Regions from separate parts of the Pseudomonas sp. 3MAES_34.3B genome, predicted to be linked through region 3. Evidence: riboswitches for the same ligand, from Rfam matches in the RefSeq annotation. Region 3 holds a riboswitch; each other region holds the start of a gene.
What was found. A riboswitch is a leader RNA that binds a small molecule or an ion and turns the genes downstream of it on or off. The one in region 3 is predicted to bind cobalamin.
Positions count from the first base shown of each region.

Region 1: it holds a riboswitch for cobalamin, as region 3 does, so the genes downstream of both, AC3Z8Y_RS14030 (ABC transporter substrate-binding protein) here and cobW (cobalamin biosynthesis protein CobW) in region 3, are expected to answer to the same signal.
Region 2: it holds a riboswitch for cobalamin, as region 3 does, so the genes downstream of both, cobO (cob(I)yrinic acid a,c-diamide adenosyltransferase) here and cobW (cobalamin biosynthesis protein CobW) in region 3, are expected to answer to the same signal.
Region 4: it holds a riboswitch for cobalamin, as region 3 does, so the genes downstream of both, AC3Z8Y_RS12515 (CbtB domain-containing protein) here and cobW (cobalamin biosynthesis protein CobW) in region 3, are expected to answer to the same signal.

Region 1 covers NZ_CM176960.1:3,186,727-3,194,522, forward strand. Annotated here, with positions in the region: gene AC3Z8Y_RS14020 (bifunctional diguanylate cyclase/phosphodiesterase) at 47-2,605, shown strand; cobalamin riboswitch at 2,644-2,832, shown strand; gene AC3Z8Y_RS14025 (hypothetical protein) at 2,802-2,957, opposite strand; gene AC3Z8Y_RS14030 (ABC transporter substrate-binding protein) at 2,956-3,957, shown strand; gene AC3Z8Y_RS14035 (FecCD family ABC transporter permease) at 3,954-4,982, shown strand; gene AC3Z8Y_RS14040 (ABC transporter ATP-binding protein) at 4,979-5,752, shown strand; gene AC3Z8Y_RS14045 (DoxX family protein) at 5,889-6,314, shown strand; gene AC3Z8Y_RS14050 (glyoxalase) at 6,465-7,370, shown strand; gene AC3Z8Y_RS14055 (alginate export family protein) at 7,387-7,796, shown strand, end outside.
Region 2 covers NZ_CM176960.1:3,559,728-3,567,523, forward strand. Annotated here, with positions in the region: gene AC3Z8Y_RS15590 (cobyrinic acid a,c-diamide synthase CobB) at 1-715, opposite strand, end outside; gene cobO (cob(I)yrinic acid a,c-diamide adenosyltransferase) at 712-1,323, opposite strand; cobalamin riboswitch at 1,449-1,670, opposite strand; gene AC3Z8Y_RS15600 (PQQ-dependent sugar dehydrogenase) at 1,766-3,076, shown strand; gene AC3Z8Y_RS15605 (C40 family peptidase) at 3,116-3,670, opposite strand; gene AC3Z8Y_RS15610 (C40 family peptidase) at 3,786-4,439, opposite strand; gene hda (DnaA regulatory inactivator Hda) at 4,826-5,533, opposite strand; gene AC3Z8Y_RS15620 (AI-2E family transporter) at 5,642-6,715, opposite strand; gene AC3Z8Y_RS15625 (DUF2066 domain-containing protein) at 6,724-7,788, opposite strand.
Region 3 covers NZ_CM176960.1:2,397,481-2,405,276, reverse strand. Annotated here, with positions in the region: gene cobN (cobaltochelatase subunit CobN) at 1-891, opposite strand, end outside; gene cobW (cobalamin biosynthesis protein CobW) at 895-1,959, opposite strand; cobalamin riboswitch at 2,049-2,258, opposite strand; gene AC3Z8Y_RS10730 (PACE efflux transporter) at 2,276-2,725, opposite strand; gene AC3Z8Y_RS10725 (LysR substrate-binding domain-containing protein) at 2,820-3,701, shown strand; gene mexE (multidrug efflux RND transporter periplasmic adaptor subunit MexE) at 3,884-5,119, shown strand; gene AC3Z8Y_RS10715 (efflux RND transporter permease subunit) at 5,132-7,796, shown strand, end outside.
Region 4 covers NZ_CM176960.1:2,800,059-2,807,854, forward strand. Annotated here, with positions in the region: gene AC3Z8Y_RS12490 (3-methyl-2-oxobutanoate dehydrogenase (2-methylpropanoyl-transferring) subunit alpha) at 1-937, shown strand, start outside; gene AC3Z8Y_RS12495 (alpha-ketoacid dehydrogenase subunit beta) at 942-2,003, shown strand; gene AC3Z8Y_RS12500 (dihydrolipoamide acetyltransferase family protein) at 2,003-3,238, shown strand; gene lpdA (dihydrolipoyl dehydrogenase) at 3,248-4,612, shown strand; gene AC3Z8Y_RS12510 (DUF2790 domain-containing protein) at 4,773-5,048, shown strand; cobalamin riboswitch at 5,155-5,355, shown strand; gene AC3Z8Y_RS12515 (CbtB domain-containing protein) at 5,434-5,622, shown strand; gene AC3Z8Y_RS12520 (CbtA family protein) at 5,633-6,325, shown strand; gene AC3Z8Y_RS12525 (cobalamin biosynthesis protein) at 6,331-6,732, shown strand; gene cobM (precorrin-4 C(11)-methyltransferase) at 6,770-7,519, shown strand; gene nfuA (Fe-S biogenesis protein NfuA) at 7,590-7,796, opposite strand, start outside.

The DNA.
Region 1 (7,796 bases), 790 kb from region 3:
GGCCGATAGCCCGTTACAGCACTTTGCCACCTTTGAGCCGAGCCGTATGTCAACCGCCCTTCAGTCGTTCGAACCTCCGCGTTCCGGTAGCCATGCTCGGTTGGCCCGCCGTTCCGCCTGGCTGGTCACTGCCCTTATGTTGTGCCTGTTCCTGGGCGCCAGCAGCGTGGTCACTCAAGTGGCATCCACGCTCAACCATGATGAAATACAGCGCAACAAGCACCTGGCCAAGACGGCGGGCGAGGCCTGGCTCACCAACATCACCTTTACCTTGCTGGACTTCGCCTTCTGGGACGAAGCCTACGAACACACCCACGGCGAGGTGGATACTGCCTGGACCTCCGAGCAAGTAGGCATGGGGCGCTCGCTGTTGTCGCAATATGGGCTCAACGGTGTGTTTATCGTGGATGCGCGGCAGGTTACCCGCTACGCATTCGTGGCTGGGGAATTCGATAACCGGCAAGCCTCGGACTGGATCAAGGGTGACCTGTCAGCCCTGCTGGCCCAGGCTCGCACCAAGGCTGGCCAACGGGCCGCAGTGACCGGGTACTTCCTGGTAGACGGCCGACCGGCCGTTGTCGCAGCCGCCGCCATCCAGCCGCTGTCCTACACACTGACTACGCCCACCAACGAGTTGGCCTACCTGGTGTTCGTGGACGTGCTGGGCCCGGCTTCGCTGGAGCGCATGGGCAGCATCTACGGCCTGCCTAACCTGCGCCAAGGCAGCGCGCAGTCGCCTGTCAGCCTGCAGCTCAGCGCCGACCCGGCGGTGTACCTCACCTGGGACATCGCCACCCCCGGCGCTACCTTCCTGCGGCTGGTATTGCCGCTGGTACTCCTGACGTCGCTGATCTTCGGTGGCGGCGCCTGGCTGCTGCTGCGCCGCTCCATTCGCGCGGCCGAGCAGATCGACCGAGGCCGCGAAGCCATGCGCTTGAGCGAGGAACGCTTTCGCGATATCGCCGAGGGCGCCTCGGACTGGATCTGGGAAACGGACGCCAACCTGCGCGTCACCTACCTTTCAGGTCGTTTCCGCACTGCCACCGGGTTCGACACCTCGCAATGGCTGGGCAGGCCGCTGCACCTGTGCCTGAACCTCGGCGCGGGCGTATTCGACACTCTGGCCTCGCAGCCTGAAGGCCATCGCCAGGTAGTGCCCTGCGCCCACACCGACGCCCAGGGTGGTCAACGGCTGGGCAGCCTGCACGCGCGCGCCATCCGTCAGGGTGGATCGGTGATTGGCTATCGCGGCACCGTAAGCGACGTGACCGAGGAGGCCGAGGCGCAGGCGCGCATTGCCTACTTGTCCGGCCATGACGCGCTCACCGGGTTGCCCAACCGCGGGCAGGCCTATCGGGCGCTTCAAGCCCGGCTTGCCGATGGCACCTGTACCAGGGCGTTCGCGATCCTGTTCATCGACCTCAGCGGGTTCAAGCAGATCAACGACTGCCTGGGGCATATCGCGGGCGACCAGGTGTTGGTAAAAGTAGCGCGGCGCCTGGGCGAAGCCTTGCAACCCGACGATGTGCTGGCCCGGCTGGGCGGGGACGAATTCCTGATCATTACGCCCAGGGTTACCCAGCGCTGCCTGAGCGAACTCTGCGAACGGTTGCTGGGCGACTTCACTCCACCGATCGTTACCGCCGAGCACGAGCTTCGCCTGGGGCTATGCATCGGCATCGCCCAGGCACCGATAGACAGCACCGATGCCGAGGAGCTGCTGCGCCTGGCCGATATTGCGCTGTATGAAGCCAAAGGGAGGGGCCGCCACAGCTGGCAGCTGTACAACGCCGAGATGAAGACCCGCATCGAGGAACGCAGGCAGCTGGAGCAGGACCTCAAGCGCGCCGTGCAACATGATGAATTCAGCGTGGTGTTCCAGCCGCGTTTCGATATCACCGGCGCGCGTATTCTCGGCGCCGAGGCGCTGGTGCGCTGGCAGCACCCGGAAAAGGGCCTGCTCAGCCCTGCGGTGTTCATTCCACTGGCAGAGGAAACCGGCCTCATCGTCGCCCTCAGCGACATTGTGATGCGCCGCGCCTGCGCGCTGGTGGCCACCTGGCCCGAGCCGGTGTTCGTATCGGTGAACCTGTCCTGTATCGAATTCATGCGCAGCGACCTGGTCGCCCGTATCGAGCGAACCTTGGCGGGCACCGGGCTACCAGCCTCGCGCCTGGAGGTGGAAGTGACCGAAAGCGTGATGATCGACAATGCCGACGGGGCCCTGGCGTTGATGGTCCAGCTCAAGAAGCTGGGCGTGAAATTGTCCATGGACGACTTCGGCACCGGGTATTCATCACTGAGCTACCTCAGCTGTTACCCGTTCGATGGCATCAAGATAGACCGCAGTTTCGTGATGAACCTCAGCGACCCCAAGGCCAACAACCAGGCGATTGTCAGCGCGGTGGTGGCCATGGGCAAAAGCCTGGGCATGGTGGTCACTGCCGAGGGTGTGGAAACACCCGAGCAGCTCGAAGTGCTTGCCACTTTGGGCTGCGACCAGGCCCAGGGTTACCTGCTGGGCCGCCCCATGCCCCCTGACGCCCTGGCGACCTTGCTCCTGGCGCAGCATGCCGTGACCGCGCAAACCGAGGCCAGCTGTTAACCGGTGTATTGCCCCGCGGTTGCCAATCCTTTCGTTTCGGTTACTATCGCCCCGCCGGTTTCCGAGAGGAACTAACAGGGAATCCACCAGGCCACGGCCTGAAACGGAACTGCCCCCGCAACTGTAGGCGGCGAGCGTGCTCTACACAGGCCACTGGGAACACCCGGGAAGGCGTGGGCACGCCACGACCCGCCAGTCAGGAGACCTGCCGGCCATCCATACAACCACTGACCGGCGGGGTGCCCGGGAAGGGCATTTCCGTGACCCCGGCCATTGCCAGGCAGGGCTTGCGGCCATGTGCTTTCCAGCGCTCGCCGTGATGGCCCAACGCTGGAGACCTGCCGTTGAACATGCTCTGCCGCCCTGCCCTCACCCTGTTGCTTGCGTTGCCAGCGGCTGCCCTGGCCGCGCCGGTGCACTACCCGCTCACGGTTGAAAACTGCGGCAAGGCGCTCACGTTCACTCAAGCCCCCCAGCGCGCCGTGACCATTGGCCAGGCCGGCACCGAGCTGCTCTATGCGCTAGGGCTGGGGGACCGGTTGGTGGGCACTTCGCTGTGGTTCGATCAGGTACAGCCCGAGTACGCGGCGCAAAATGCCAAGGTGGAACGCCTGGCGGACAACGAACCGAGCTTCGAGGCGGTGCTGGCCAAGCGACCACAGCTGGTGGCGGTGCAGTTCGAATGGATGGTGGGCCCCCAGGGCGCAGTGGGTACCCGGGAGCAATTCCACGACCTGAACATTCCCACCTACCTGCTGCCTTCAGACTGCGAAGGCAAGGACAACCTCAAGGGCGCCGACGGTACCCGCCTCGAAACCTTCGATATCGCAAGCCTGTACAAGAGCGTGCGCCAGCTGGCCGACATCTTTGACGTAACGGCGCGTGGCGACGCACTGGTGGAGCAGTACAAGGCCCGGCTGGCGCAAGCGGTTACCCGCGCCGGGCAACACCCGGGTAAAGACGTTTCGGCTGTGGTGTGGTTTTCCAGCGCGGACCTCGCCAGCGACCCCTTCGTGGCAGGAAGAAAGGGCGTGGCAGACTTCATGCTCAGCACGCTAGGCATTCATAACGTGGTGGAGTCCAACGAGGAATGGCCGACCGTTGGCTGGGAAACGCTGGCCCGCGCCAACCCCAGCCTGATCGTGATCGCCCGCATGGACCGCCGCCGCTTCCCCGCCGATGACTATGCGAAGAAACTGGCGTTTCTGAAAAGCGACCCCGTTACCCGCAACATGGACGCCGTGAAGCATGACCGCATCGTGATCCTCGACGCCGATGCGCTGCAGGCAAGCACGCGGTTGTTCACCGGCATCGAGCAACTGGCCGAAGCCAGCGAGCGTTACGCCCGATGAGGCATGGCCCGCTGGCCCTCGCCAGGCCCCTGTCGTGGAGCCTTGCGCTACTGTGCGGCGCGTTGTTGCTGGCCACCGCCATCGGCGAAACCTCACTCGACATGAGCGTGGTGCTGAAGGTGCTGGCCAACAAGCTCACCGGCGCGGCCTGGGCAGTAGACCCGATCGACGACGGCATCGTATGGAATTACCGCTTGCCCCGTGCCTTGGTGGCTGGTGCCTGCGGCGCGGGCCTGGCGATCTGCGGGGTGATTCTCCAGGCCCTGTTACGCAATGCCTTGGCCGAACCCTACCTGCTGGGCATCTCCGCGGGTGCCTCCACCGGGGCGGTGATGGTGTCCGTGGTCGGCGTGGGCGGGGGCATCGTTTCGCTGTCGGTGGGGTCGTTCCTTGGCGCGCTGCTGGCATTCGGGCTGGTGGTTTTACTCGCCCGCTCCTCGCGGCTGAGTGGCAGTGCGGGATTGATCATCCTGGCGGGAATTGCCAGCTCGCAGCTGTTCAACGCACTCACTGCGTTCGTGATCGCCCGCTCGGCCAATGCCGAGCAAGCCCGCGGCATCCTGTTCTGGCTGCTGGGCAACCTCAGTGGCGTGCGCTGGCCCTCGGTGGGCCTGGCCGTGCCCGTCGCCGTGTTGGGCCTGGCTTTATGCTGGTGGCAGCGGCGGGCACTGGACGCGTTCACCTTCGGGGCAGATTCGGCCGCCTCGCTGGGCATTGCGGTGGGCCGGGTGCAGGTGCTGCTGATGACTTGTGCGGCGCTGGTTACCGCGGTCATGGTGTCCCTCGTGGGCTCCATCGGCTTCGTTGGCCTGGTGATCCCTCACGCGCTGCGCCTGTTGGCAGGGCCGGGTCACGCCCGGCTGGTCCCGCTGTCTGCCGTGGCCGGCGCGGTATTTCTGATGGCGGCGGACGTGGTGTCGCGCACCCTCATCAAGGGGCAGGTGCTGCCGATCGGAGTAATCACTGCGCTGATCGGGGCGCCGGTTTTCGCCGGGCTGCTGTTGTATGGAGAGCGGCACCGATGAACAGCGCCCCGCTTCTCGCCTGCCAGGGCGTATGTTTTACCCGCAACGGCGTGCCATTGCTGGCAGGTGTCTCGCTGGAGGTCTACCCCGGCGAACGGCTGGGCATTGTGGGGCCCAATGGCTCGGGAAAATCCACCCTGCTCAAGCTGCTGGCCGGGATCGCCACGCCAAGCGCCGGCCACGTTCAACTGACGGGCCGGGCAATGGCCAATTTGAACCGCCGGGAAGTGGCGCGCCTGCTTGCGCTGGTGCAGCAGCACGCGGACACCCGCGAACGCATTCGAGTATGGGATGCGGTGGCGCTGGGGCGCACGCCGTGGTTGACCGCGCTGGCCCCGTGGGGCGCCGAGCACGACACGGTTGTGGCACAGGCCCTGGAAGCGGTAAACCTGGCGCACCTGGCCCACCGGCCCTGGCACAGCCTTTCCGGCGGGGAACGGCAGCGAGCCCATCTGGCCCGAGCGCTGGCCCAGCAGCCGCGGTTACTGCTGCTGGACGAGCCCACCAATCACCTGGACATCCGCCAGCAGCTGTCGCTGTTGCGGTTGATCCACAGCTTGCCGGTCACCACAGTGATTGCCTTGCACGATCTCAATCAGGCGCTGGGCTGTGACCGGGTGGCGGTGTTGGACGGCGGGCGGCTGGTAGCGATCGGGGCACCTGCTCACGTGCTCACGCCAGAGCGCCTTGCTCACACGTTTGGGGTACACGGGCGCTGGCTGGAAGACCCCGGGCAGCGCCCTGTCCTGGTGTTAGCACCGCTGGAATGATTCGGTAAAATCAACTGTACCTAATTGGGAGACAGTGAAGTTCATTTGTACCAGATTGTCCCCATCCCTTCCGCTCCGTAAGCTTCTCTCCATCGCCGGCACACACGGCAAACCTTGAACTTACGGAGCGACTGACATGACCATCACCACCAAAGACACCACCGCCACCGCCGGCCGCGTTCTGCTGGCAACCCTGTTCCTGCTCAGCGGCGCCGCCAAGGTTGGCGCACCGGCGGCAACGCTCGCCTACATCCAATCCAGCGGCATGCCCTTCCCCACGCTGGGCTATGTCGGCGCCATTGGTGTAGAGCTGGGGTTGGCCAGCCTGTTGGTGATCGGTGCGCAGACCCGGCTGGTGGCCTTGCTGATGGCGGCCTTCGCGGTGGTTACGGCGGTGCTGTTCCACAACTCGCTTGGCGACCAGGGCCAGTTCATCAACTTCTTCAAGAACATTTCCATTGCCGGTGGCCTGTTGCAGGTTGCAGCCTTCGGCGGCGGCGCCCTGAGCGTCGACGGTTGGCTGGCTCGCCGCCGGGCTCACAGCTCCCTGCAGGCGGTGTAGGACCTGGCGAAGCCAGGGAACAGCGTTGCGCCAAGTCAAAAAAGCACAGAGGTACAAGCCCTGGCCTCACCCGCGCTCTAGCCTTGCTTGCATAGCCCAAGCCCCGCGGCAGAGCGCTCCCCTTTCCGAAATCCTGTTCAGGCGGTTCCCATGAAAGCATTTCGTTGCAAACCCTTGATGCTGGCCTTGGCACTGATTGGCGCCGGCCCGTTGGCCGCCCATGCGGCGCCTACCCCTGCCGTAGCCGTGGCGCCGCAATACGACACCAGCCACGTCTACGTGGCGCCTGCGGACGTGGACCGCTTCGTGCAAAGTTTTATTGGCACCTTCGGCGGCAAAAGCACCCCACAAGTGGTGGTGAACGTGCTGCCAGTACCTAGCAGCACCACCTCCCAGCTTCTGCAAACCCCCGTAGGCACGGTGTCGCTGTTCGGCTTCACCACCCCGGTGCCCTACCCCTTCGGCCAGGAACGCAATGGTTACTTGGTGAAGGACATGGACGCCGCCCTGGCCGCCGCCAAGGCCAATGGCGCCGACGTGGTCGTCCACGACTTCCCCGACCCCATCGGCCGCGATGCGGTAGTGCAATGGCCAGGCGGTGTGAATATGCAGCTGTATTGGCACACCAAGGTGCCTGATTACGCTGCCTTCCAGAGCGTCCCGGAAAACCGTGTGTACGTCTCGCCCGAGCGCGGTGACGCGTTCATCAAGTCGTTCGTGGGCTTCGCTCACGGCAGGGTTGTGGCAGATGACCGCCGCGCCGCGGGTGAACAGGTGGGCCAGCCAGGCAAAACGTTCCGCCGCGTGAGCCTGGCCTCGAATTTCGGCAAGATGACCGTGTTCATCACCGACGGCCACCTGCCGTATCCGTACGGTCACGACACTACGGGCTATGAAGTGGCAGACCTTTCGGCCACGCTGGCCAAGGCACAGGGTTCCGGCGCGACCGTGCTGGTGCCAGCCACGAAACAAGCGGACCGTACCGGTGCCATGGTGCAGTTCCCCGGCGGTTACGTGGCAGAAATCCACCAGCTCACCAACCCTGGGAAATCCTGAGCCCGTGGTACAGCGCATGAGCCAGCACTTGCGGCGCGTAACCTGTTCATGGGCATTGGCGCTGCTGTGCCCGCTGGGCTGGGCTGGCGCTCACGCGGCAGAGGCCAGCACCACGCCCGACAGGCCCGCCTTGAAGGCCAACCGCTGGCAAGAAGATTGGTCTGCCCTGCAAAACCCCGACGTGGCCCGCGAGCCGCTGGACAGCCTCAAGTACATCCCGTTATCTGCAGACGACCCCCAGCGCTACCTGTCGCTGGGGGCTACCTTGCGGGAGCGTTTCGAGATGAACGATGCCAAGGATTTCGGCACCCGGAACGCCCAGCGCGACAGCTGGCTGATCCAACGCTTGCAGGTACACGCAGACCTGCACCTGAACGAGCACTGGCGCGTGTTTACCCAACTGGAAGACGCCCGGGCGTTCGACAA
Region 2 (7,796 bases), 1.2 Mb from region 3:
CGCCTGTGAGCAACGGTGCCACAGGTTCGTTCTCAGGCGGATAGAAGCTGACCGGCGCCGGCAAGGCGTCATCGCAGGTTGCCGCCAAGGCCTCGGCGGCTGCATCCAGCCGACGGTCCAGGTCCTCGAGCTCGCTGGCTTGTACCAACCCGAGATGACGGCTAGGCAAGCCGATGGCTTGCTCACGCGGCAGGCCACCGAACCAGCGCAGGCCCTCTGTGAGGCTATCGCGCAGCAACTGGCCGTGACGCTCGCTGCCTACGCGGTTGGCAAGCACGCCCGCGAAGGGCAGCTCCGGGCGGTATCGCGCCAGCCCCAACGCCAAAGCCCCGAAGGTTTGTGCCATGGCCGTGCCGTCGATCACACCGAGCACCGGCACTCCCAGCTCGATGGCCAAGTCTGCGCTCGACGGGGTGCCGTCAAACAGTCCCATCACCCCTTCCACCAGAATGAGGTCAGCGGTCTCGGCCGCTTCCCAGAGCAGCCGGCGGCTTTGCGCCGCACCTACCATCCACAGGTCCAGTTGATACACCGGCGCACCGCTGGCGCGTTCGAGGATCATGGGGTCGAGGAAATCCGGGCCGCACTTGAACACGCGCACCCGCAGCCCGCGATTGCGATGCAGGCGGGCCAGCGCGGCGGTCACGGTGGTTTTCCCTTGGCCTGAGGCCGGAGCGGCAATCAATACCGCGGGGCACTGGCGCGGCGTACTCACCACTCGATGCCCTTTTGCGCGCGGATACCGGCCTGGAAGGCGTGCTTGATCAGCCCAAGTTCGCTCACAGTGTCTGCGGCCTCGAGCACTTCCGCTTTCGCGGCGCGCCCGGTGACAATGGCATGCTGCAGCGGCGGACGGGCCTTGAGGTCGGCAACCACCTTTTCGACGTCCAGGTAGCCGTGCTTGAGCGCTATATTCAGTTCGTCGAGCAGCACGAAATCCACTGCGGGGTCGGCCAACAGCTCCCGGGCTACCTGCCAGGCAGCCTCGGCGGCAGCGATGTCCCGCTGACGGTCCTGGGTTTCCCAGGTGAAGCCTTCGCCCATCACATGGAAACTTACTTCGTCGGGAAAGCGGCGGAAGAAAGCCTCTTCGCCGGTGGTCTGGCGGCCCTTGATGAACTGCACCACGCCACAGCGCATACCATGGCCCAACGCGCGCGCCAGCATGCCGAAGCCCGAGCTGCTTTTGCCTTTGCCATTACCGGTCAATACCAGGAGCACACCGCGCTCGTCCGCGGACGCAGCGATGCGGGCATCGACTACGGCTTTTTTCCGCGCCATGCGGGCCTGGTGGCGCTCGTCGCGCTCGGGGGATTCGTTCATCGCTGCTCTCCGCTCGCTCGCGGGTGCGCACCAACGCTGCGCCAACGCCACAAAAGGCGGGCAGCATGACGTCAGTGCCGCTCTCACCCGCGCGGCGATCTGTTAATCAACGGGCGGGGCTCGCACCGTATCAGGGGTTTCAGGCCGGTCTCCGGGCTCATGAGCGGGCGTTGCCCCACTCGCACGCCTTCCCGGTTGCCCAGTGGCCCATGCGCGAGCGTTGACTCATCTACCGTTGCGGGGGCAGCGCCGGCATTGCTCGTGGCGAACCGCCCGATGCTCACCGGCTTCCCTGTTTCACCCTGGCAAGCGAACGCTGCCCGGGCACCTGAAACAATCGGCGAAGGGTAAGGGGTTGGCCCGGTAGCGTCAATCAAACATGTTGAACCTCCGCCGCCTCGCTGCCTCTACGGTACATACCTCGGTTGCCAGGAAGCTGATCATGCCCTTCTCCCGCCTTGCTCTCACCGTTTTGATTGCCGCCAGCGTTGCAGGCTGCGGCGAAAGCTCGAAGCTACAGGTGTCCGATGGCACCGGCCCGGCGCCCAAGCTGCCAGAGCCCAACAAAACCCTGATGCCTACCGTGAACATCGCTCCAGCGGTAGGCTGGCCGGAAGGCGTGAAGCCCAAGGCAGCGCCCGGCACGCAAGTGAGCGCGTTTGCCGAGGGCCTGGACCACCCGCGCTGGCTGTACGTACTGCCCAACGGTGACGTGTTGGTGGCCGAAACCAACTCGCCACCCAAGCCCGACGACAGCAAAGGCATTCGCGGCTGGGTGATGAATAAAGTGATGGGCCGTGCGGGCGCGGGCGTGCCCAGCCCGAACCGAATTACCTTGCTGCGCGACAAGGACGGCGACGGTATCGCCGAAACCCGCGAGGTGTTCCTGCAGAACCTGAACTCCCCGTTCGGCATGACTTTGGTGGGGCAGGACTTCTACGTTGCCGATACCGACAAAGTGCTCCGCTTCAAGTATCAGCCTGGCGCTACCCACCTGGAGGGGAACGGCGAAACCGTCACTGACCTTCCGGCCGGCACGATCAACCATCACTGGACCAAGAACGTCATCGCCAGCCAGGACGGCAAGAAGCTGTATGTGACCGTGGGCTCCAACAGCAATGTGGCGGAGAACGGCCTGGACCAAGAACAAGGCCGCGCCGCGATCTGGGAAGTGGATGCAGCCACCGGCCAGAAGCGCCTGTTCGCCAGCGGTTTGCGCAACCCGAATGGGCTGGCCTGGGAACCCCAGACCGGCAAGCTATGGACGGCCGTGAACGAACGGGACGAGATCGGCAGCGACCTGGTGCCGGACTACATCACGTCTGTGAAAGACGGCGCCTTCTATGGCTGGCCGTTCAGTTATTACGGCCAGCACGTGGATGCGCGCGTAGAGCCCGGCGACGCGACCATGGTGCAAAAGGCAATCGCACCCGATTACGCGGTCGGCCCACATACGGCCTCGCTGGGCCTGGCGTTCGCCCAGCCGAACCAACTGCCAGCACCCTTCGACCACGGCGCCTTCATTGGCCAGCACGGCTCCTGGAACCGCAAGCCGCACAGCGGTTACAAGGTGCTATTCGTGCCGTTCGCCAACGGTATGCCTGCCGGCCAACCGGTGGACCTGCTGACGGGCTTTCTGAACGACAAAGAGGAAGCCATGGGCCGCCCGGTGGGCGTGATTGGCGATAACAAAGGCGGTGTGCTGGTGGCTGACGATGTGGGCAACAAGATCTGGCGGGTAACGCGGCAGTAACTACGACTCGCGGGGCGGTGAGCAGCCGCCCCCGGGCTTCTACGGCGTAGCGGTCTGCGCCAGGCGCTCTGGCTGGATCACCCGTTTGGCATCAAGGTAGGCCTTCTGCCAATAGGGCTTGTCGAGGTAATCCAGGCGCACCGTACCGCCGGTACGCGGCGCGTGCACGAAACGCCCCTCCCCCACGTAGATCCCCGCATGGCTTACCTGGCCATTGCCTTGAGTCGAGAAGAACACCAGGTCCCCTGAACGCAGCGCGTTGCGGTCGACGCTGGGCGCATGCATGGCAATCAGATCCCGAGTGGAGCGCGGCAGGGCGATATTGGCGGCGTCCCGGTAGACGAAGCCGATGAGGCCGCTACAGTCAAAACCCGAATCCGGGGTGTTGCCGCCCCAGCGATAAGGCGTGCCCACCAAACCAATGGCCCGGAATAGCACGTCGTCGGCCTTCACCGAGGAATAGTCGGTTGGGTCGAGAATAACCGGGCGAGGCACTACCGCCACCGGTGCGGGCTTGGGTGGTGGAGGGCTCGCGCAGGCGGCAAGCAAAAGAAGCGGCGCAAGCGCCAGAGTGCGCAAACGGGAGAAAACCATGGGCGGGGTTCCGAGTTCGACTGCCGATGAAGAATAGCGCTTAACCCGCTGTATTCCATAAAAAAGGGCAGCGAAAGCGTGACCGCTCGTCGCTGCCCTTTATGGACCGACTGGCTTACTTGCGGGCGACCTCGGAAACGGGCGCCATGGCCAGCATACGCTTGGCCTCGATGTAAGTTTTGCTCCAGTAGGTATCGCCCAGGTTGTCCACCCGCACTCCACCACTGCGGCGGCTGCTCGAATGGATGAACTGGTCGTCGCCCAGGTAGATACCGGCGTGGCTCACGCGGCCGCGGCGGCCGGTGGTGCCGAAGAACAGCACATCACCCGGCTTGAGATTGTTGCGGGCCACCAGCGGCGCTTTTACGTTGATCATTTCGCGGCTGGAGCGTGGCAGGCTCATGCCCGCTTCTTCACGGAACAGGAAATTGATGAAGCCAGTGCAATCGAAGCCGTTTTCGGTGGTACCACCGAACTGATAGCGGGTGCCGATCAGCGACTTGCCGCGCTCCAGAATGCTGTCAGCCAGCAGGGGCAAACGGTACGGTTCGTTGCGGGAGAACGCCGCCAGGTCGTCCTTGTCGGCGACGTCGTCTTCGTCGAACAACGAAGCCGTTGCGGGGGTAAGGCTGTGAGGCTGCGCTAAGGGAGCGCGCTCGGCGGTAACGGGGGTGGACACCTGCTGTTGCGAAACCGGTGACTGGGCTGCGCAGCCGAACAACAGGGTAACAAGTGCAAGAGGCACGAGGGGTGCGAAGCGATTCAGCATGGGCACGACCGTGTCAGTAAGTGGATGAAGGGGCGAATATGCCTTCTATCGGCACCATTTGCAAATTTTATAGAACAATTTGTGACTTGTGGTGCCAACGGTCGCATCTAACGCGGAATCGCCGAGCCAGAGCGGGTGCACAAATAGCTGGCGCGGTGTAACTCCTTGAAGAATCGCCAAAAATCCTGACCCGCCAAGGGGTCGGCGCCGAGGATGACCCGAAACGTAATTGCCGCTCCGCTAATCCGCTCCACTGCCCGATAGGTTAAAACTATCAAATAAGCGTAGCGAGCCCTGCGCCAGCCCATTGGCGGCACAAAGATGACGGAGGATACAGCAAAAGCCTTGCCAGGCTGAGGGTTATTTAATGCAAGTGTGACGGGCGGCTACCAGCCGAGTGTTTCCTTGAGGAAAGGGATGGTGAGCTTGCGCTGCGCCTGCAACGAGGCCTGATCCAGGCGCTCGAGCAAGTCGAACAGTGCGCTCATGCTGCGGCTGCCACGGGTGAGAATGAAGTGCCCCACCTCATCAGTAAGGTGCAGGCCGCGGCGCGACGCCCTCAATTGCAGCGCGCGCAGCTTGTCTTCATCCGAAAGCGGGCGCATCTGGAATACAAGCGCCAAGGTAAGGCGGGACTTGAGGTCGGCCAGCTTGACCGGCAGCTCCCGCGGCGAATGCGAGGCGGCGATCAACAAACGGCGGCCGCTGTCGCGCAGGCGGTTGAACAGGTGGAACAGCGCCTCCTCCCAATCCGCCTTGCCGGCGATTACGTGAAGGTCATCCAGGCATACCAGTTCGTACTGCGCCAGGTAGTCGAGGATACCGACCCCGCGGTCAAGCAGTTGGGCCAGCGGCAGGTACACCGCAGGCTGCCCCTGCTGCTCCATGCGCAGGCACGCCGCCTGCATGAGATGGGTGCGCCCCACCCCCTGCTTGCCCCAAAGGTAGATCAGGCTTTCCGTCCAGCCGGCATCCGCATCGCACAACCGCTCGACGTAGCCGAGCGCCGCAGCGTTGGCTCCGGGATAGTAGTTGACGAAGGTGGCGTCATCGCGCAGGCGCACACCCAGCGGGAGTTGGATCGGCTCTTTCATGCGTCCCGGGGATACGGCCTCAGCTCAAAGGGGGCAAATTCTAGCGGCTTGGCTGGAAGCTGCAAGCCTGACGCGTAACGCGCCGCCAGGCAAGCGTTCTGAACAGGCTCAAAGCTCAGGGTCTTCACCGCCGCCGTAAAGGTCCGATTGCTTGTACAACGTATGCATGTGGCGGATGAGCACCATGATCACCGCCGCTACTGGCAACGCAAGCAACACACCGGTAAAGCCGAACAACTCGCCCCCGGCGAGAATCGCGAAGATTACCGCTACCGGATGCAACCCAATGCGGTCGCCCACCAACAACGGCGTGAGCACCGTGCCTTCCAGCGCCTGGCCGATGGCGAACACAGCGCCAATGGCCGCCAGGTGCCAGGGATCGAGCCCGAACTGGAACAGGCCCGCCGCCAAGGCGGCCGTGATACCGGTGATGAACCCCATATAAGGCACGATGGAAGCCAGCCCCGCCAGCACGCCCACCAACAGGCCCAGTTCAAGGCCAGTGAGCATCAGGCCCACCGAATAAATGACCCCCAGCGCAAGCATCACCATCAATTGGCCGCGCACGAAGGCTCCCAGCACTTCATGGCACTCCCGGGCCAGGGTCACAATCTGTGCTTCGCGCTGACGCGGCAGCAAGCCGCGGATCTTCGCCATCATCAGGTCCCAGTCGCGCAGCAGGTAAAACCCGACTACCGGGATCAGCACCAGGTTGGCCAGCCAGCCGATCAGCGCCAGGCCCGACGCCGTGGCGCGCGCCAGTATCAGCCCGACGATGTCGGTGGTCTGCCCCATGTGGGCCGAAATCGCTTCCTTGATCTTGTCGAACTTCCAGAAGCCCTCCGCCAGCCCCAATCGGGCCTGTATCCAAGGCAAGGCGGATTGCTGCAACCAGTCGAGGAATTGCGGCGTGAGCTCATACAACCGCACCAGTTGCCTGGCCAGCATCGGGATGACCACCACCAGGGCAATCATCACGATAAGTGTGAAGAGCACGAACACCACCACGACTGACAAAGTGCGCGACAGCCTCAGGCGCTCCAGCCGATCCACCAGCGGATCGCCAAGGTAGGCGATGAGCATGCCGACCAGAAATGGCGACAAAATAGGATGCAGTTCAAAGATGAGCGCACACAGGACCAGGGCCGCCCCCAGCCAGAACCAGTGCTTTTTATCTGTCATACCTTGGCTCACCAGTGGAACCTCAGCGGAGCAGGTTCAACCGTAGGCGCCGCGGCGGGCGGCGTTACAGCCCCGCTGGCAGAAACGGGCGCGGGCGCGGCAACCGGCTGAGGAACGGAGGCTGGATCAACCTCCTGCAAATGCGCAAGTGCCAACTGGGCCCGCAGCTGTTCGGCGCTGGCGGTCACCCGGTAAAGCGCCTTGTTGCCATTGACCGACTGCAAGCGGCCACCCAGCGCATCCAGCACGCGGCCGAGTTCGGCATAGTGCTCCAGGGTCATGCCTTCGATTTCTACTGCCAGTTCACCGCTGGCACCGGGCTTCACGATGTACCGCGGCGCCAACTTCTGGGCGACCGCCAGCATCACCGCATCGGCCAGGCTGGCCTGGTCATTGGCCTGCACCGTGCCTTGCTCCTTCTGGTTGCCAAGCCACAAGCGCCATTTGGCTTGCCATTTATCACCGTCAGCGCTGGCGTGAACCGCGAGCAGGGCATCGGCGCCGTAGCGTTGGGATACACCCTGCAACGGGGCCGGATCGGTGCCTTCGAGGTTTTTCGCCGTGGCGGCCAGCTGTTCTTCCAGGTCTGCCAGCGGCAGCTTGATCGGCAGCCCGCGGTGTTTCGCGGCCTGGCGCAACGGCGCTGCGCTGGGCTGGGCGTCGCCGGCCAGCGTTGCACCGGCAGCCGTTTCGTTCAGCCACCAAGCCAGAATGGACGGCCTATTCGCGCCCCAGGTGGCCAAGCCTGCCTGGCGCAGTGCTTTGTCCGTGCTCACGGGGTCAAAGTCCACCTGCAGGGCCTGGGGCGGGCCGGCTTGGTAGCCAAACTGGCTGATGATCTGTTGAGGGTCCTTGCGAACCGCCGCCAGGCCTGCTCCGGCAAAGGCCTTGGGATCGCCGGTGAGCCGCAGCACTAGCGTTTCAAGTGCGCGCTGGGTCGCCTGGTCGCGTTCTTCCGGGGCCTGACTGCTGACCGGCTCGCTCACCTGGTAAAGGTTGGTCACGGTTTCGCCCCAGGCCGCCGGCTGGGCGAGGCTGAGCAGTGAAGCGAGCAAAAGGGGGCGCAGGCGCATGAGCAGGT
Region 3 (7,796 bases):
GGCACAAATGGCCTGAATCACCGGCACGTCGCGGCGCAACGGGCGCTGCCGAGGGGCGTCGGGGCTGGCCAGGGCGAAGCCAGTGGTATTGATCACCAGCGCTGCCTGGGCTTCGTCCATCCAGGCTTCAAGCTGCGCCAGGCATTCGGCTTCCTTCAGGCTGGCCACCGCCACCGGCATCGGGTTCAACCCAGCCGTGATGAGCACGTCACAGAAGGTATCGATGAACGCCGTATTGGCGGCCTGCAGGTGCGATCGGTAGAACACCAAGGGCACCACCGGCGCACCGGGCTGCCAGCAGGCTTGCCAGTGTGCCAGGTCTGTTGTGCCGGAGGCCGGGTGATACAGGCTTACCCGGGGCAACGGCGCGGGCGGTTGCCAGGGCAAGGGCTGCGCCAGTGCCTGAGGGAAAAACTCTGCAGCCATGTAGGCGTACAGCGAGTGGGCGTTACCCATGCCACCTTGGCGCAGGTATTGCCAGATGTTCTCTGCCACTTGCGCCGTTACGGAACTCAGCGCACCCAGCTCCGGGTCTGGCCGGTCGTCCCCGGGTACCGCGACGATCAGCACGCCCCGCTCGGCCAGGCGTGTCAGCTGCTCGACACCGTAGCGCCAATAGCTCACGCCGCCATGCAGCGACAGCACGATCACTTTAGCGTGACGCAGCACCTGGTCCACATACAGGTCCACCGAGGCGTGGTTCTGCACCTGCATCGGGTTGGCCAGGCGCACGCTCGGGTAGTCCCCCGGCAGGCCGTTCGCCGCTTCGGCCAACAGGGCAAGGTGGGAATCGCCGCTGCACAGGATTACCAGTTCAGCCGGGCTCTGGCCCAGGTCCGCGATGCTGTCGTCCGGAACGAAACCGCCGGGCTGGGTGCGTAGCAGGTGCATCGGTCAGCCGCGCAACGCTTGGGTCAGTTCATCGCGCAGCACGCCACCGTCCAGCGCCTGGCCAATCAATACCAACCGGCTTACCCGGGCCTCGCCCGCAGCCCACGGCCGGTCGAAATGCCGGTCGAACCGGCTGCCTACGCCCTGTACCAGCAAGCGCATGGGTTTCCCGGGGATGGCGGCAAAGCCTTTCACCCTGAGTACGTCGTGACGCTGGACCACGCCTTCGAGCGCCGCCATCAATGCAGCTTCTGGCGCTTCCGGCAACTCGACCCAGATGGAATCGAAGGCGTCATGGTCGTGGTCCGCTTCTTCGCCATCATGGTGTTGATCGTGATGGGTAAGGCGGCCATCGATGTGCGCTTCCGATTCGGCGCCCAAGCCCAGCAGTACTGCCAACGGCAGCTGCCCGGCACTGGCTTCGACCACTTTCACCGCGGCCGGCAGCTCTTCGCTCACTTCAGCACGCACGCGTTCCAGGCCTTGCGCGTCGATCAGATCGACCTTGTTCAGGATTACCAGGTCGGCACTGGCCAGTTGGTCTTCGAACAGCTCGTGCAGTGGGGACTCGTGGTCCAGGTTCGGGTCCTGCCGGCGCTGCGCGTCCACGGCTTCAGGGAAGGCGGCGAAGGTGCCGGCGGCCACCGCAGGGGCATCCACCACGGTGATCACCGCGTCAACGGTGCACGCATTGCGAATATCTGGCCATTGGAAGGCCTGCACCAGCGGTTTGGGCAGGGCCAGGCCGCTGGTTTCGATAAGGATGTGGTCCAGGGTGCCGCGGCGCTGCACCAATTCACGCATCACCGGGAAGAATTCCTCCTGGACGGTGCAGCACAGGCAACCGTTGGCCAGCTCGAACACGCGCCCTGCGGCTTCTTCTTCGGTGCAGCCGATGCTGCACTGCTTGAGCAGGTCGCCGTCGATGCCCAGCTCGCCGAACTCGTTCACGATCACCGCAATGCGCCGGCCTTCGGCGTTATCGAGAATGTGACGAAGCAGCGTGGTTTTACCCGACCCAAGGAAGCCGGTAACGATGGTAACGGGAAGCTTGCTGAGCGTTTTCATGGGTGGCCCTGGCACTGTGGCGGGCAGGCGCGAAGGCACCGCAGGCGGCGCCTGGGCAGGTTCGCACCGGATCACCCCGCCCGGTTGAATAAAAGGATCGGCACGAGGCAGGTCTCCTGGCTTGCGGCGCCCCGGGCAATACACCCGATGGCGGCCTGGCGCCTTCCCGCCCCGAAGGCAGTGGCATTGGCCAGGCTTTACCGCTCACAGTTGCGGGGGCAGCCGCGGCTTGTTACCGCGTTCCCATCTTAGCTTCAGCAGGCATTGCCCCTGGAAGCACCTCGAGGGGCAAGCCTACGCAGTGCCAGCCCACAGGTCAATCCGCGCCGGGGCATGCACTGGCGTTGAACATTGTTTGCCGAGGCAGCCCGAAGGCCTTGTCAAACACCCATTGAAAGCCGTAGGCATAAACGAAGAAGAAGGCAAACAGCCCTACGTTGGTGAGGAAAGCGGTAATCAGGTCCACGCCAAGGCCGTAAGCCATTACCGGGGTGAGAATGGCCGTAAGGCCGCCTTCAAAGCCCACCGCATGCAGCAGCCGCCTGAAGGGCGTACGTGCATGCCAGCCCCGACGGCGCTCGAACGCTTCGAACAGATGGTTGAACAGCATGTTCCAGCCCAGCGCAACGGTGCTGATCACTACCGAGAGCACGGTGGAGTGCCCCATCCCCTGGCCAAATAGCAGGGCCAGGGCAGGTGCCACGAATATCAGGGCTCCCGCTTCGTAGAGCACGGCCTGGACGATTTTGCGTTTCGCGCCTTGCATGTCAAAACTCCCGTGAACATGCGCGCAGCTTCGATGGTTGAGCCCGGCGGTGCAAGCAAGTAGATTTGACCCACCCCTAATGAGGCTAAACCCGGTGTTTGCCCACCTTCCCCTCACCGCCCTGCGCGGTTTTGAATCCGCCGCCCGGCTCGGCAGCTTCGCCGCCGCCGGGGAAGAGCTGTCGGTCACCCCGGCGGCCATTTCCCATCAGGTCAAATCCCTGGAGCAGTGGTTGGGCACCTTGCTGTTCGAGCGCACCGGCCAGGGGGTACGGCTGAGCGATGCGGGCAAGCGGTTGCACGCGGGCCTTCATCAGGCGTTTGTTGGCCTCAATAGCGCCGTGCTACCGCTGTTGCCGGATGAAGCCACCAATACCTTGGTGATCACGACCACCCCGGCCTTTGCCAGCTTGTGGCTGATCCCTCGCCTGGGCGATTTCTATGCGCGCTGCCCGCACCTGAACGTACGCGTGGAGACGGCCGAAGCGCTGACGGACCTGGCTCGGGATGCCTCGGTACACTTGGCTATCCGTGCGACCTTCAATGCCGAGCCAGAGCTGTATCAGGTGACGCTGTTCGAAGAGCACTTCGCGGTGTATACCCCACACGGTTGGTCGCCCTCGGTCGCCCAGGCCCCGGTGCTGATCGACATGCCATGGGCCAGCAGCGTTCCCGGCACGCCCGACTGGCCCCAGTGGTGCGCCATGGCCCAGCACCAGCACTGGCTGTCACGGCCCGGGCGGCGCGCCTATGCAGATGAGCAGCACGGGCTGCTGGCGGCCATCTCCGGGCACGGCCTGGTGCTAGCCAGCGACGTGCTGGTAGCGGATAGCGTGAGCAAGGGTTTGCTGCAGCCGTACCTCCCCCATCTGCGCCTGCGTGCGGCGACCTACCGGCTCAGTTGCCTGCCAGGGCGCGAGCGGCTGCCTGCCGTGCGGATGTTCATGGATTGGGCGTTGGAAACAGCTGGCGCGTAGGGCGGTAAAGGCCGCGAACGGTTCTACGGCTGCGCCGGGTCCTACAAGGGTGTGGCTCAGAAATTTTTTGAATAGCCCGAATCACTGGCAATGATAGTTACCTTCGAACCATTCGATTCGTCGATGGTCGCGCGTGTCGCCAGAATCCGTCCATCCTGATAAACATAATGGGCGGGCTTCTCATGGAACAGTCATTCAAACCCTTGCATTATCCGTTGGCCGTGCTCGCGCTCGCTGTGCTCACAGCGTGCGGCAAAGCGCCTGAAACCGCTCAAGCACCACAAGCCCCCAAGGTCAGCGTTGCTGAAGTGCTGGATCAGCCCGTGAATGAGTGGGACGAGTACACTGGCCGCCTTGAAGCCCCGGAAACCGTACAGATCCGCCCGCGCGTGTCGGGCCAGATCGATACCGTCGCGTTTACCGAAGGCGCCCTGGTAAAAAAGGGCGACCTGCTGTTCCAGATCGACCCGCGGCCGTTCCAGGCTGAGGTACATCGCCTGGAAGCCCAGCTGCAACAAGCCCGCGCCAATGCCGCCAACAGCGAGAACGAAGCCAGCCGCGGCGAACGCCTGCGCAGCGCAAATGCCATTTCCGCAGAGCTGGCCGACGGCCGTAACAGCGCCGCCCTCGCCGCCCGCGCGGGGGTTGCCGCGATCCAGGCCCAGCTGGACCTCGCCCGCCTGAACCTGAGCTTCACCCGCGTCACCGCGCCCATCAGCGGCCGCGTGGGCCGGGCAGAGATCACCGCCGGCAACTTGGTGAGCGCCGACAGCAGCCTGCTCACCAGCGTAGTGTCCACCGACAAGGTGTATGCCTACTTCGACGCCGACGAGCGCGCCTTCCTCAAATACACCCAACTCACCCGCGATGGCCGGGTAAGCAGCGCGGCACCGGTGTACATGGGGCTGTCCAACGAGGATGGCAACAGCCACCTGGGCCAACTGAACTTCCTCGATAACCAGGTGAACCCGCAAACCGGCACCATTCGTGGCCGCGCGGTGTTCGACAACAGCGACGGCCAATACACCCCAGGCCTGTATGCGCGGCTCAAGCTGGTAGGCAGCGGCGTGTATGAAGCGGTGCTGATCAAGGACGAAGCCGTAGGCACCGACCTGGGCAAGAAGTTTGTGCTGGTAATGGACAAGGACAACAAGGCGACTTATCGCTCAGTTGACCTTGGGCCGAAACTCGAAGGCTTGCGCATCGTGCGCGGCGGCCTGGCCAAGGGCGACCGTATTGTAGTCAATGGCCTGCAGCGCGTGCGCCCGGGCTCCACGGTCGACCCGCAAACCGTGCCTATGGCCAGCAGTGAAACGCTCGCCGCGCTCGCCAGCCAGCGCCAGGCACTGGAAGCGAACAACCGGCCCGCGAACGCTCCCCAACAGAAACTGGCAAGCACCGCCAGCCCACGCGGCTAAAGGATCAGCGCCATGACGTTTTCCGATTTCTTCATCAAGCGGCCGATCTTCGCGGCCGTGCTCTCGTTGCTGATTCTGATCGGCGGGGCGATCTCGCTGTTCCAGCTTCCCATCAGCGAATACCCCGAGGTGGTGCCGCCTACCGTGGTGGTACGGGCCAACTTCCCAGGTGCCAACCCCAAGGTGATCGGCGAAACCGTTGCTTCACCCTTGGAACAGGCCATCACTGGCGTGGAGAACATGCTCTACATGAGCTCCCAGGCCACCGCCGACGGCAAGCTCACGCTCACTATCACGTTCGCCCTGGGCACCGACCTGGACACCGCCCAGGTGCAGGTGCAAAACCGCGTGACCCGTACCGAGCCCAAGCTGCCTGAAGAGGTGACCCGTATCGGCATCACGGTGGACAAGGCGTCGCCCGACCTCACCATGGTGGTGCACCTTACCTCGCCCGATCAGCGCTACGACATGCTGTACCTGTCCAACTACGCGGTGCTGAACATCAAGGACGAGCTCGCTCGCCTCAACGGTGTCGGCGACGTACAGTTGTTCGGCATGGGCGATTACTCGCTGCGTGTATGGCTGGACCCGAACAAAACCGCCTCGCGCAACCTCACCGCCACTGACGTGGTGAATGCCATCCGCGAGCAGAATCGCCAGGTCGCGGCCGGCCAGCTCGGCGCACCGCCCGCCCCCAATGCCAGCAGTTTCCAGCTGTCGATCAACACCCAGGGCCGGCTGGTCAGCGAGGAAGAATTCCAGAACATCATCATCCGCGCTGGCGCCGACGGCCAGATCACCCGCCTGAAAGACATCGCCCGGGTGGAGCTGGGGTCCAGCCAATACGCCCTTCGCTCGCTGCTCAACAATCAGCCTGCAGTGGCAATCCCGATCTTCCAGCGCCCTGGCTCGAACGCCATCGACATTTCCAACCAGGTGCGCAACCGGATGGAGGAGCTTAAGCAAAGCTTCCCGGAAGGCATGGACTACAGCATCGTGTATGACCCCACCATCTTCGTGCGGGGTTCGATCGAAGCCGTTGTGCACACGTTGTTCGAGGCGTTGATCCTGGTGGTGCTGGTGGTGGTGCTGTTCCTGCAAACCTGGCGCGCATCGATCATTCCCCTCGCCGCCGTGCCGGTGTCGCTGATCGGTACCTTCGCCGTGATGCACATGTTCGGCTTCTCACTCAACGCGCTATCCCTGTTCGGCCTGGTGTTGGCCATCGGGATCGTGGTGGACGACGCCATCGTGGTGGTGGAGAACGTGGAGCGAAACATTGAACTGGGCCTGGACCCGATGGCCGCAACCCATCGCGCCATGACGGAAGTGACGGGTCCGATCATCGCCACGGCGCTGGTGCTGTGCGCGGTGTTCGTGCCGGCCGCGTTCATCTCGGGGCTCACGGGGCAGTTCTACAAGCAGTTCGCACTTACTATCGCGATCTCTACGGTGATTTCGGCCTTCAACTCGCTGACCCTCTCGCCGGCCTTGGCCGCGGTGTTGCTCAAAGGTCACGACGCGCCGAAAGACCGGTTCTCGCGGATACTGGACAAGCTATTCGGTGCCTGGCTGTTCCGCCCGTTCAACCGCCTGTTCGAGAAGGCCAGCCATGGCTACGTCGGCACGGTGCGCCGAGTGATACGTGGCAGCGGCATCGCCTTGCTGGTGTACGCAGGCTTCATCGTGCTCACCTGGTTCGGCTTCGCCAATACGCCCACCGGCTTCGTGCCCCAGCAGGACAAGCAATACCTGGTGGCTTTCGCCCAGCTGCCGGATGCGGCGAGCCTGGACCGCACCGAAGCTGTGATCAAGCGCATGTCTACCATGGCGATGGAGCAACCGGGCGTGGCCAACGCGATCGCCTTCCCGGGCCTGTCCATCAACGGCTTCACCAACAGCCCCAACAGCGGCGTTGTGTTCGTTGCTCTCAAGGACTTCGACGAGCGCAAGGACCCCAGCGAATCCGCCAGTGCCATCGCCGGTGCCCTTAACGGCAAGTTCGCCGGCATCGAGGAGGCCTACATGGCGATCTTCCCACCGCCGCCCGTACAGGGGCTGGGCACGATCGGCGGTTTCCGGGTGCAAGTGGAAGACCGGGGCAACCTGGGCTATGACGAGCTGTTCAAGGAAACCCAGAACATCATCGCCAAGAGCCACAACGTGCCGGAGTTGGCCGCGCTATTCACTAGCTACACCGTGAACGTACCGCAGGTAGACGCCAACATCGACCGCGACAAGGCCAAGACCCACGGCGTGGCCATCAGTGACATCTTCGACACGCTGCAGGTGTACCTGGGTTCGCTGTATGCCAACGACTTCAATCGCTTTGGCCGTACCTACCAGGTAAACGTGCAGGCCGATCAACGCTTCCGCCTGGACGCCGAGCAGATCGGCCAGTTGAAGGTGCGCAATGACCGCGGCGAGATGATCCCGCTGGCCACATTGATCAAGGTGGAAAATTCCGCCGGGCCAGACCGCGTGATGCACTACAACGGGTTCGTCACCGCGGAGATCAACGGTGCCGCCGCGCCGGGCTACAGCTCTGGCCAGGCGCAGGCCGCCATGGAAAAACTGCTGCGTACCGAGCTTCCCAATGGCATGAGCTACGAATGGACCGAGCTGACCTACCAGCAGATCCTCTCGGGCAACACTGCGCTGTTCGTGTTCCCGCTGT
Region 4 (7,796 bases), 400 kb from region 3:
GCAAAAGAAAATGTCTTTCTACGTGCAAAGCCTCGGCGAGGAAGCCATTGGTACTGCCCACGCCTTGGCACTGCGCAACGATGACATGTGCTTTCCCACCTACCGGCAGCAAAGCATCCTGCTGGCGCGGCAGGTACCGCTGTTCGAGATGATCTGCCAGCTGTTTTCCAACGAATGCGACCCGCTCAAGGGCCGTCAGCTGCCGGTGATGTATTCCAACAAGGCCGCGGGCTTCTTCAGTATTTCCGGCAACCTGGCTACACAGTTCGTACAGGGCGTAGGCTGGGCCATGGCCTCGGCGATCCGCGGCGATACCCGCATTGCATCGGCCTGGATCGGTGACGGCTCTACCGCAGAATCGGACTTCCACACCGCCCTTACCTTCGCACACGTGTACCGCGCGCCGGTGATCCTCAACGTGGTGAACAACCAGTGGGCGATTTCCAGCTTCCAGCACATTGCCGGCGGCGAGGCAACGACCTTCGCCGGCCGTGGCGTGGGCAGCGGGATCGCCTCGCTGCGGGTGGATGGCAACGATTTTCTGGCCGTGCACGCCGTTTCCCGCTGGGCGGCGGAGCGCGCCCGCAGCAATCTGGGCCCAACCCTGATCGAGTGGGTGACCTACCGCGCCGGCCCGCACTCAACCTCCGACGATCCCAGCAAATACCGCCCCGCCGATGACTGGGCCCACTTCCCGCTGGGGGACCCGATCCTGCGCCTCAAGCGCCACCTGATTGCCCTGGGTGAATGGTCCGAGGCCCAACACGAGGCCCTGGTGGCCGAGCTCGAGCAGGAGGTGATCAGCGCCACCCGCGAAGCGGAGCGCCATGGCACCCTCGGCGGCGACGCGTATGCCAGCGCCGCGACCATCTTCGAGGACGTGTATCACGACATGCCTGCGCACCTGCGCCGCCAGCGCCAGCAGATGGGGATTTGAACACATGAACAGCCCACAACAGATCGACCATCCAAGCGTCTCGCAGGACACCCGGGCCATGACCATGGTGCAGGCCATCCGCTCTGCCCTGGACGTGATGCTCGAACGCGACCCTACCGTAATCACCTTCGGCGAAGACGTCGGGTATTTCGGCGGGGTGTTCCGCTGCACCGAGGGCTTGCAGGCCAAATACGGTACAAGTCGTGTGTTTGACACGCCCATTTCAGAAAGCGGGATCGTCGGAGTGGCGGTAGGCATGGGTGCGTACGGGCTGCGCCCGGTTGCCGAAATCCAGTTTGCCGACTACGTGTACCCGGCCTACGACCAGCTCACCTCAGAGGCCGCGCGCTTGCGTTTTCGTTCCGCAGGCGACTTCACCGCGCCGATCACGGTGCGCATGCCGTGCGGTGGCGGGATCTACGGCGGGCAAACCCACAGCCAGAGCCCGGAAGCCATCTTTACCCAGGTGTGCGGGTTGCGCACCGTGATGCCGTCCAACCCCTATGACGCCAAAGGCTTGCTGATCGCCGCCATCGAATGCGATGACCCGGTGATCTTCCTGGAGCCCAAACGCCTGTACAACGGGCCCTTCGACGGCCATCACGATCGCCCGGTGACCGCCTGGTCCGCCCATGCAGCCAGCGCCGTGCCCGAAGGTTACTACCGGGTACCGCTGGACAGCGCTGCGGTGGTGCGCACCGGCAGCGAGGTGACGGTGATCACCTATGGCACCACCGTGCATGTGGCTCTCGCGGCCGCCAGCGAGACCGGCGTGGACGCGGAAGTGATCGACCTGCGCAGCCTCTGGCCACTGGACCTGGACACCCTGGTGGCCTCCGTGAAAAAAACCCGCCGCTGCGTGATCGTGCATGAGGCTACGCAAACCTGCGGGCTGGGCGCCGAGCTGTTGGCCTTGGTTCAGGAGCACTGCTTCTATTGGCTCGAGGCGCCTATCGAACGGGTGGCGGGCTGGGATACCCCCTACCCCCACGCTCAGGAATGGGCTTATTTCCCCGGCCCCACCCGCGTGGGCGCGGCGCTCAAGCGCGTGATGGAGGTGCGTTGATGGGCCAGCATGTGATCAAGATGCCCGACATTGGCGAAGGCATCGCCCAGGTGGAACTGGTGGAGTGGTACGTGAAGGTCGGGGATACGGTTACCGAAGACCAGGTGCTGGCCGACGTGATGACTGACAAGGCCACCGTGGAAATCCCCAGCCCGGTCTCTGGCCAGGTTGTCGCCCTGGGCGCTGTGCCCGGGCAAACCATGGCCGTTGGCAGTGAGCTGATCCGCCTCGAAGTGGAAGGCGCCGGCAATCTCAAGGTATCGGCAACGCCTGCACCTGCAGCGGCGTCGCCTGCTCCGGCTGATGCTGCGCCACCCCCTCAGCCGGTGGTTACGCCTGAGGTAGTGGCCAAGGTGCCAGAGCCCAAGGTGTCGACCGAACGCCCGCTGGCCTCCCCGGCCGTGCGCAAGCGCGCCTGGGACGCCGGGATCGACCTGGCTGCCGTCAAAGGTAGTGGCCCGGCGGGGCGCATCGTTCACGCCGATCTGGATGCCACCCAGCAGCGGCCCGTTCAAGGGCTGGCCTGCGCCACCAAGGACGATATCCAGGCAGTGCCGGTGATCGGCCTGCGCCGCAAGATCGCCGAGCGCATGCAGGAGGCAACCCGCCGCGCCGCGCATTTCAGCTATGTGGAGGAGATAGACGTTACCGCGTTGGAAGCGCTGCGCCTGCAACTCAACGGTAAATGGGGCGAGGCGCGCGGCAAGCTCACGCTGCTGCCGCTGCTGGTGCGCGCGCTGGTGGTTGCACTGCGCGATTTCCCCCAGCTCAACGCTCGGTACAACGACGAAGAACAGGTGGTGGAGCGCCACAGTGCGGTGCATGTCGGCATCGCGACCCAAGGCGACAACGGCTTGCTGGTACCTGTGCTGCGCGATGCCCAACAACAGGACCTGTGGGGCAATGCGCGTGAAATCGCCCGTATCGCAGCGGCGGCTCGCCACGGCAAGGCGGAGCGCGAAATCCTCTCGGGGTCGACCATCACCCTTACCAGCCTCGGCGCGCTGGGGGGTATCGTTTCCACGCCAGTGCTGAACCTGCCGGAAGTGGCCATCGTGGGGGTGAACCGGATGGTCGAGCGGCCAATGGTAGTGGATGGCCAGATCGTGATCCGCAAAATGATGAACCTCTCCAGTTCGTTCGACCACCGGGTGGTGGATGGCATGGACGCTGCCCGGTTCATCCAGGCGATACGTCAGCTCCTCGAACAGCCCGCCACCCTTTTCATCGAATAAGGCCCGACCATGCACACGCTGGAAACAAAACTGTTGGTCCTGGGCGGCGGCCCGGGTGGTTACGTCACGGCCATTCGCGCCGGGCAGTTGGGCATACCCACCGTACTGGTGGAGGCTGAAGCGTTAGGCGGCACCTGCTTGAACGTAGGCTGCATCCCATCCAAGGCGTTGATTCATGTGGCCGAACATTTTCATCAGGTGAGCGAGCCTACCCCATTCGGCGTCAGCGCCTCGAACCCGCAACTGGACCTCGCGAGCGCCGTGGGCTGGAAGAACACCATGGTCGACCGGCTTACCAGCGGTGTTGCCGCTTTGCTGAAAAAGCACAACATTACGGTGGTCCACGGCCATGGCACGCTGGTGGACGGTAAAACGGTGCAGGTAGGCGACACCCGTATCCACTGCAAGCACCTGGTGCTGGCCACCGGCTCGCGCAGCGTTACGCTTGCGGGCCTGCCGCTGGGCGGGGCGGTCATCGACTCCACAGCAGCACTGTCCCCTTCCAGCCTGCCTCGCCATCTGGCAGTGATTGGCGGCGGCTATATCGGCCTGGAACTGGGCATCGCTTACCGCAAGCTGGGCGCGCAGGTCACGGTGATCGAAGCGCAGCCCAGGTTGTTGCCAGCCTACGACACCGAACTGAGCCAACCCGTGGCCCAGCGGATGAAGCAGCTGGGCATCGCCACCCTTGAGGGCCATGCAGTAGAGGCTTATGACGCCGACGCACAACGTTTGAGCGTGCGCGGGCCAGGCGGCGAGCCAGTGGCGCTGGAGGCCGACCGTGTGCTGGTGGCGGTAGGGCGCACACCTCGCACCGAACGCTACGGGCTGGAGGCGCTTGATCTGGCCATGACGGGGCGGGCTATCAAGGTAGATACCTGTTGCCGCACCAGCATGACCGATGTGTGGGCCATCGGCGATGTGACCGGCGAACCAATGCTCGCGCACCGGGCGATGGCGCAAGGCGAGATGGTGGCCGAGCTCATCGCGGGGCACCGTCGCGAGTTCACGCCCCGGGCGATCCCGGCGGTGTGCTATACCGACCCGGAAATCGTGGTGGCGGGGCTTACGCCGGAACAGGCCGGCAGCCAGGCGCTGGTTGCCAGCTTCCCCTTTGCCGCCAACGGCCGCGCAATGACGCTGGGCGCGACTACCGGCTTCGTGCGGGTGGTGGCACGCGAAGATGACCACTTGATCCTCGGTTGGCAAGCCGTGGGCCCGGGCGTGTCGGAATTGGCAGCTGCCTTCAGCCAGTCTCTGGAACTGGGCGCGCGGCTTGAAGACATCGCCGGTACCATTCACGCCCATCCCACCTTGGGCGAAGCGGTGCAGGAAGCGGCAATGCGCGCGCTGGGGCATGCATTGCATATCTGAAATGGACCGTCAGGCGCCAGAACCCGCTGCATAGAGCGGCTGGCGCCATTATCAAAAACGGTGATTGTTGCCAGCACAGTGTTCAATTTCTCGAACGGCGCGTGAGGCGGTTTACTAACCCCAACGAAAAGCCACTTCATCACCCAACGAGGACACGAACATGAAAACCGCATTCGCCATCGCCGCCCTGACCGCTGTATTCGCCACTGGCGCCTTTGCACAGGATGGTGCCGACCGCGCCGTTACCGCTAATTTGCCGGTCGAAACCTACCACTACGGCATGCAGCTGGATGTCCAGAAAATCATCTCCAAGACCGACGTCAGCAACAAAAGCGGCGTGGTACCGGTGACCATGGTTTACCAGGACAGCAAAGGTGAGCTGCACAAGGTGCAATACCTGCAACAAGGCGGCTACGACGACCGCGCCAACGGTTGAACCACCGCGTTGCACCCAAAGCCCCGGCCCTCCCGGGGCTTTTGCTTTTGCGCGCAGGTGTCGGCCCGCGCACCTTCGATTTGACGTTCCTACCTTGGCATGCTTTCCTTACGCCTTTCGTTCGGGTGCCCTTCGCAGGGTGAAACGGGAAACCGGTGCGCCGCAAGGCCAGTCCGGTGCTGCCCCCGCAACGGTAAGCGAGTGCGTTTCCAATCCACTGTGCACAGGCATGGGAAGGGGGAACGAACCGGCCGGCTTCTGCCTGCCCCTCGCAAGCCCGGAGACCGGCCCGATCGACATCATTGACACCTGCGGTGGGCGGGCTGTCCGATCTCCGCTGTGCGGAGGCTCGGCGCCTGCTCGTCACTCACCTGAGGGAAGCGCCATGTCCGCCCATACTGCTAGCCACGTTATTACTCGCCCCGCCTCCACCCTTGCGCAACGCGTTACCGCGGCGTGCTTCGCTACCCTGCTCGGCGCCGGGCTGGTGTATTTCGCCGGTTTCTCACACATCCCCGCCGTGCACAATGCCGCCCATGACACCCGCCACAGCGCAGCCTTCCCTTGCCACTGAGGGCATGTTCATGATGACGCGTATTCTGCGCACCGCTGGCTTCGCCGGCCTGTTCGCGGCCCTGCTGCTCACGTTCATGCAAAGCCTGTGGCTCAGCCCGTTGATCCTTCAGGCTGAAACCTACGAGACCGCAGCACCGGCTACCCATGAGCACGGGGCTCTGGGTGCCGCCACCCATGAGCATGAACACGAAGCAGCGGCGTGGGAACCCGAGGACGGCTGGCAGCGCTTGCTGTCCACTACAGGCGGTAACCTGGTGGTCGCGGTGGGCTTTGCCCTGATGCTGGCCGGCCTGTACACCCTGCGTGCACCCGGGCGCACCGCCGAGGGGCTGCTATGGGGCCTGGCGGGCTATGCGGTGTTTACCCTCGCGCCTACCCTGGGGCTACCGCCGGAATTGCCAGGCACTGCAGCGGCAGACCTGACCTCGCGTCAGCTGTGGTGGATCGGTACGGCAGCGTCAACTGCCGTCGCGTTGGCGTTGATGGTGTTTTCCCCGAACTGGCTGCTGAAAATAGCGGGTGCGGTATTGCTGGTCATCCCGCACATCATCGGCGCACCGCAACCGCCCACTCATGAAAGCCTGGCCCCTGAAGCGCTCGAGCATCAGTTCCGCTGGGCCGCGCAGGCCATCAACGTGGTGTTCTGGCTGGCGCTTGGCCTGGCCAGTGCCTGGTTGTTCCGTCGCGCCCCGCAGGCCTGACTCCAGTGAGTACGCGCGCCTGGCTGGTGGCCGGTTTCGGTTGCCGTCAGGGCTGCCCCGTATCGGAACTGCAAGGGCTGCTCAATCAGGCATTGGCACTGGTCGGCGCCAGCGCTAGTGAACTGCGCGGCATCGCGACGCTCGAGCGCCGCCTGGACGAGCCCGGGCTAGTGGCCCTGGCCGGGCGCTTGATGATGCCCCTGGGCGGATATTCTGCCGTTGCCCTGGCGCCGTTCGAACCGCTTTTGAGCCAACGCTCGGAGGTGAGCTGGCGCCATACCGGCTGCCATGGCGTAGCGGAAAGCGCCGCGCTCGCCCACTGCCAAGTGCTGAGTACGCTGTCGCCTCGCCTGCTGATCACCCGCCAGTGTTCTCCGCAGGCCACGGTGGCCTTGGCTTCAACATGAAGAATGCTCAACTATTCCCGGGATAAGGGCTTGTGCAATGACGGTCTATTTTATTGGCGCCGGCCCCGGCGACCCGGATTTGATTACGGTCAAGGGCCAGAGGCTGATCCGCAGCTGCCCGGTGATCATCTATGCCGGCTCGCTGGTGCCCGAAGCATTGCTCGCTCAACACACTGCACAACGGGTGGTGAACAGTGCCGAGTTGCACCTGGAAGCAATCATCGAAGAGATCGCCGCCGCCCATACCAAAGGCTTGGACGTTGCCCGGGTGCATTCCGGTGACCCCAGCCTGTATGGCGCGATCGGCGAGCAGATCCGTTGCCTGCGCGCGCGGGGCATACCCTACGAAATTGTGCCTGGCGTAACGGCCGTGGCGGCCTGCGCTGCCCTGCTGGGCGCCGAACTTACCCTGCCCGGTGTTTCGCAGACTGTGATCCTTACCCGCTACGGCACTCGCTCGCCAATGCCTGCCGGCGAAGCGCTGCAAGACCTGGCCCGGCATGGCGCGACCATGGCGGTCCATCTTGGGGTAAGCCATCTTGCGGCTATCGTGGAGGAACTGACGCCCCACTACGGACGGGACTGCCCGATCGCCGTGATTCACAAAGCCAGCTGGCCGGAAGAGGATTACGTCACGGGCACGCTAGGCGATATCGTAATCAAGGCCCAAGCCAAGGTGTTCAAGCGCACGGCGCTGATTCTGGTTGGCCGGGTGCTGGGCAGTGAAGTGTTCGAGGATTCCGCCCTCTACCGCGCCGGGCGGGCGCACCTGTACAGGGCGGAATAAGACGCTGGCGCCCCGCCCTAGGTGCTGGCGCCAGCCTGCGAAGGACGTCTCGCCCTGCCCACAAACTTACTCAGTAGTAAGCATTCTCGCGGTTGGTATGGTCGGTCACATCGCGTACGCCCTTGAGCTGCGGGATGCGCTCGAGCAGCGTGCGCTCGATGCCTTCCTTCAGGGTAACGTCCGCCTGGCCACAGCCCTGGCAACCACCGCCGAACTGAAGCACCGCCACGCCATCTTCTACCACTTCGATCAGCGTGACCTGGCCGCCGTGGCTGGC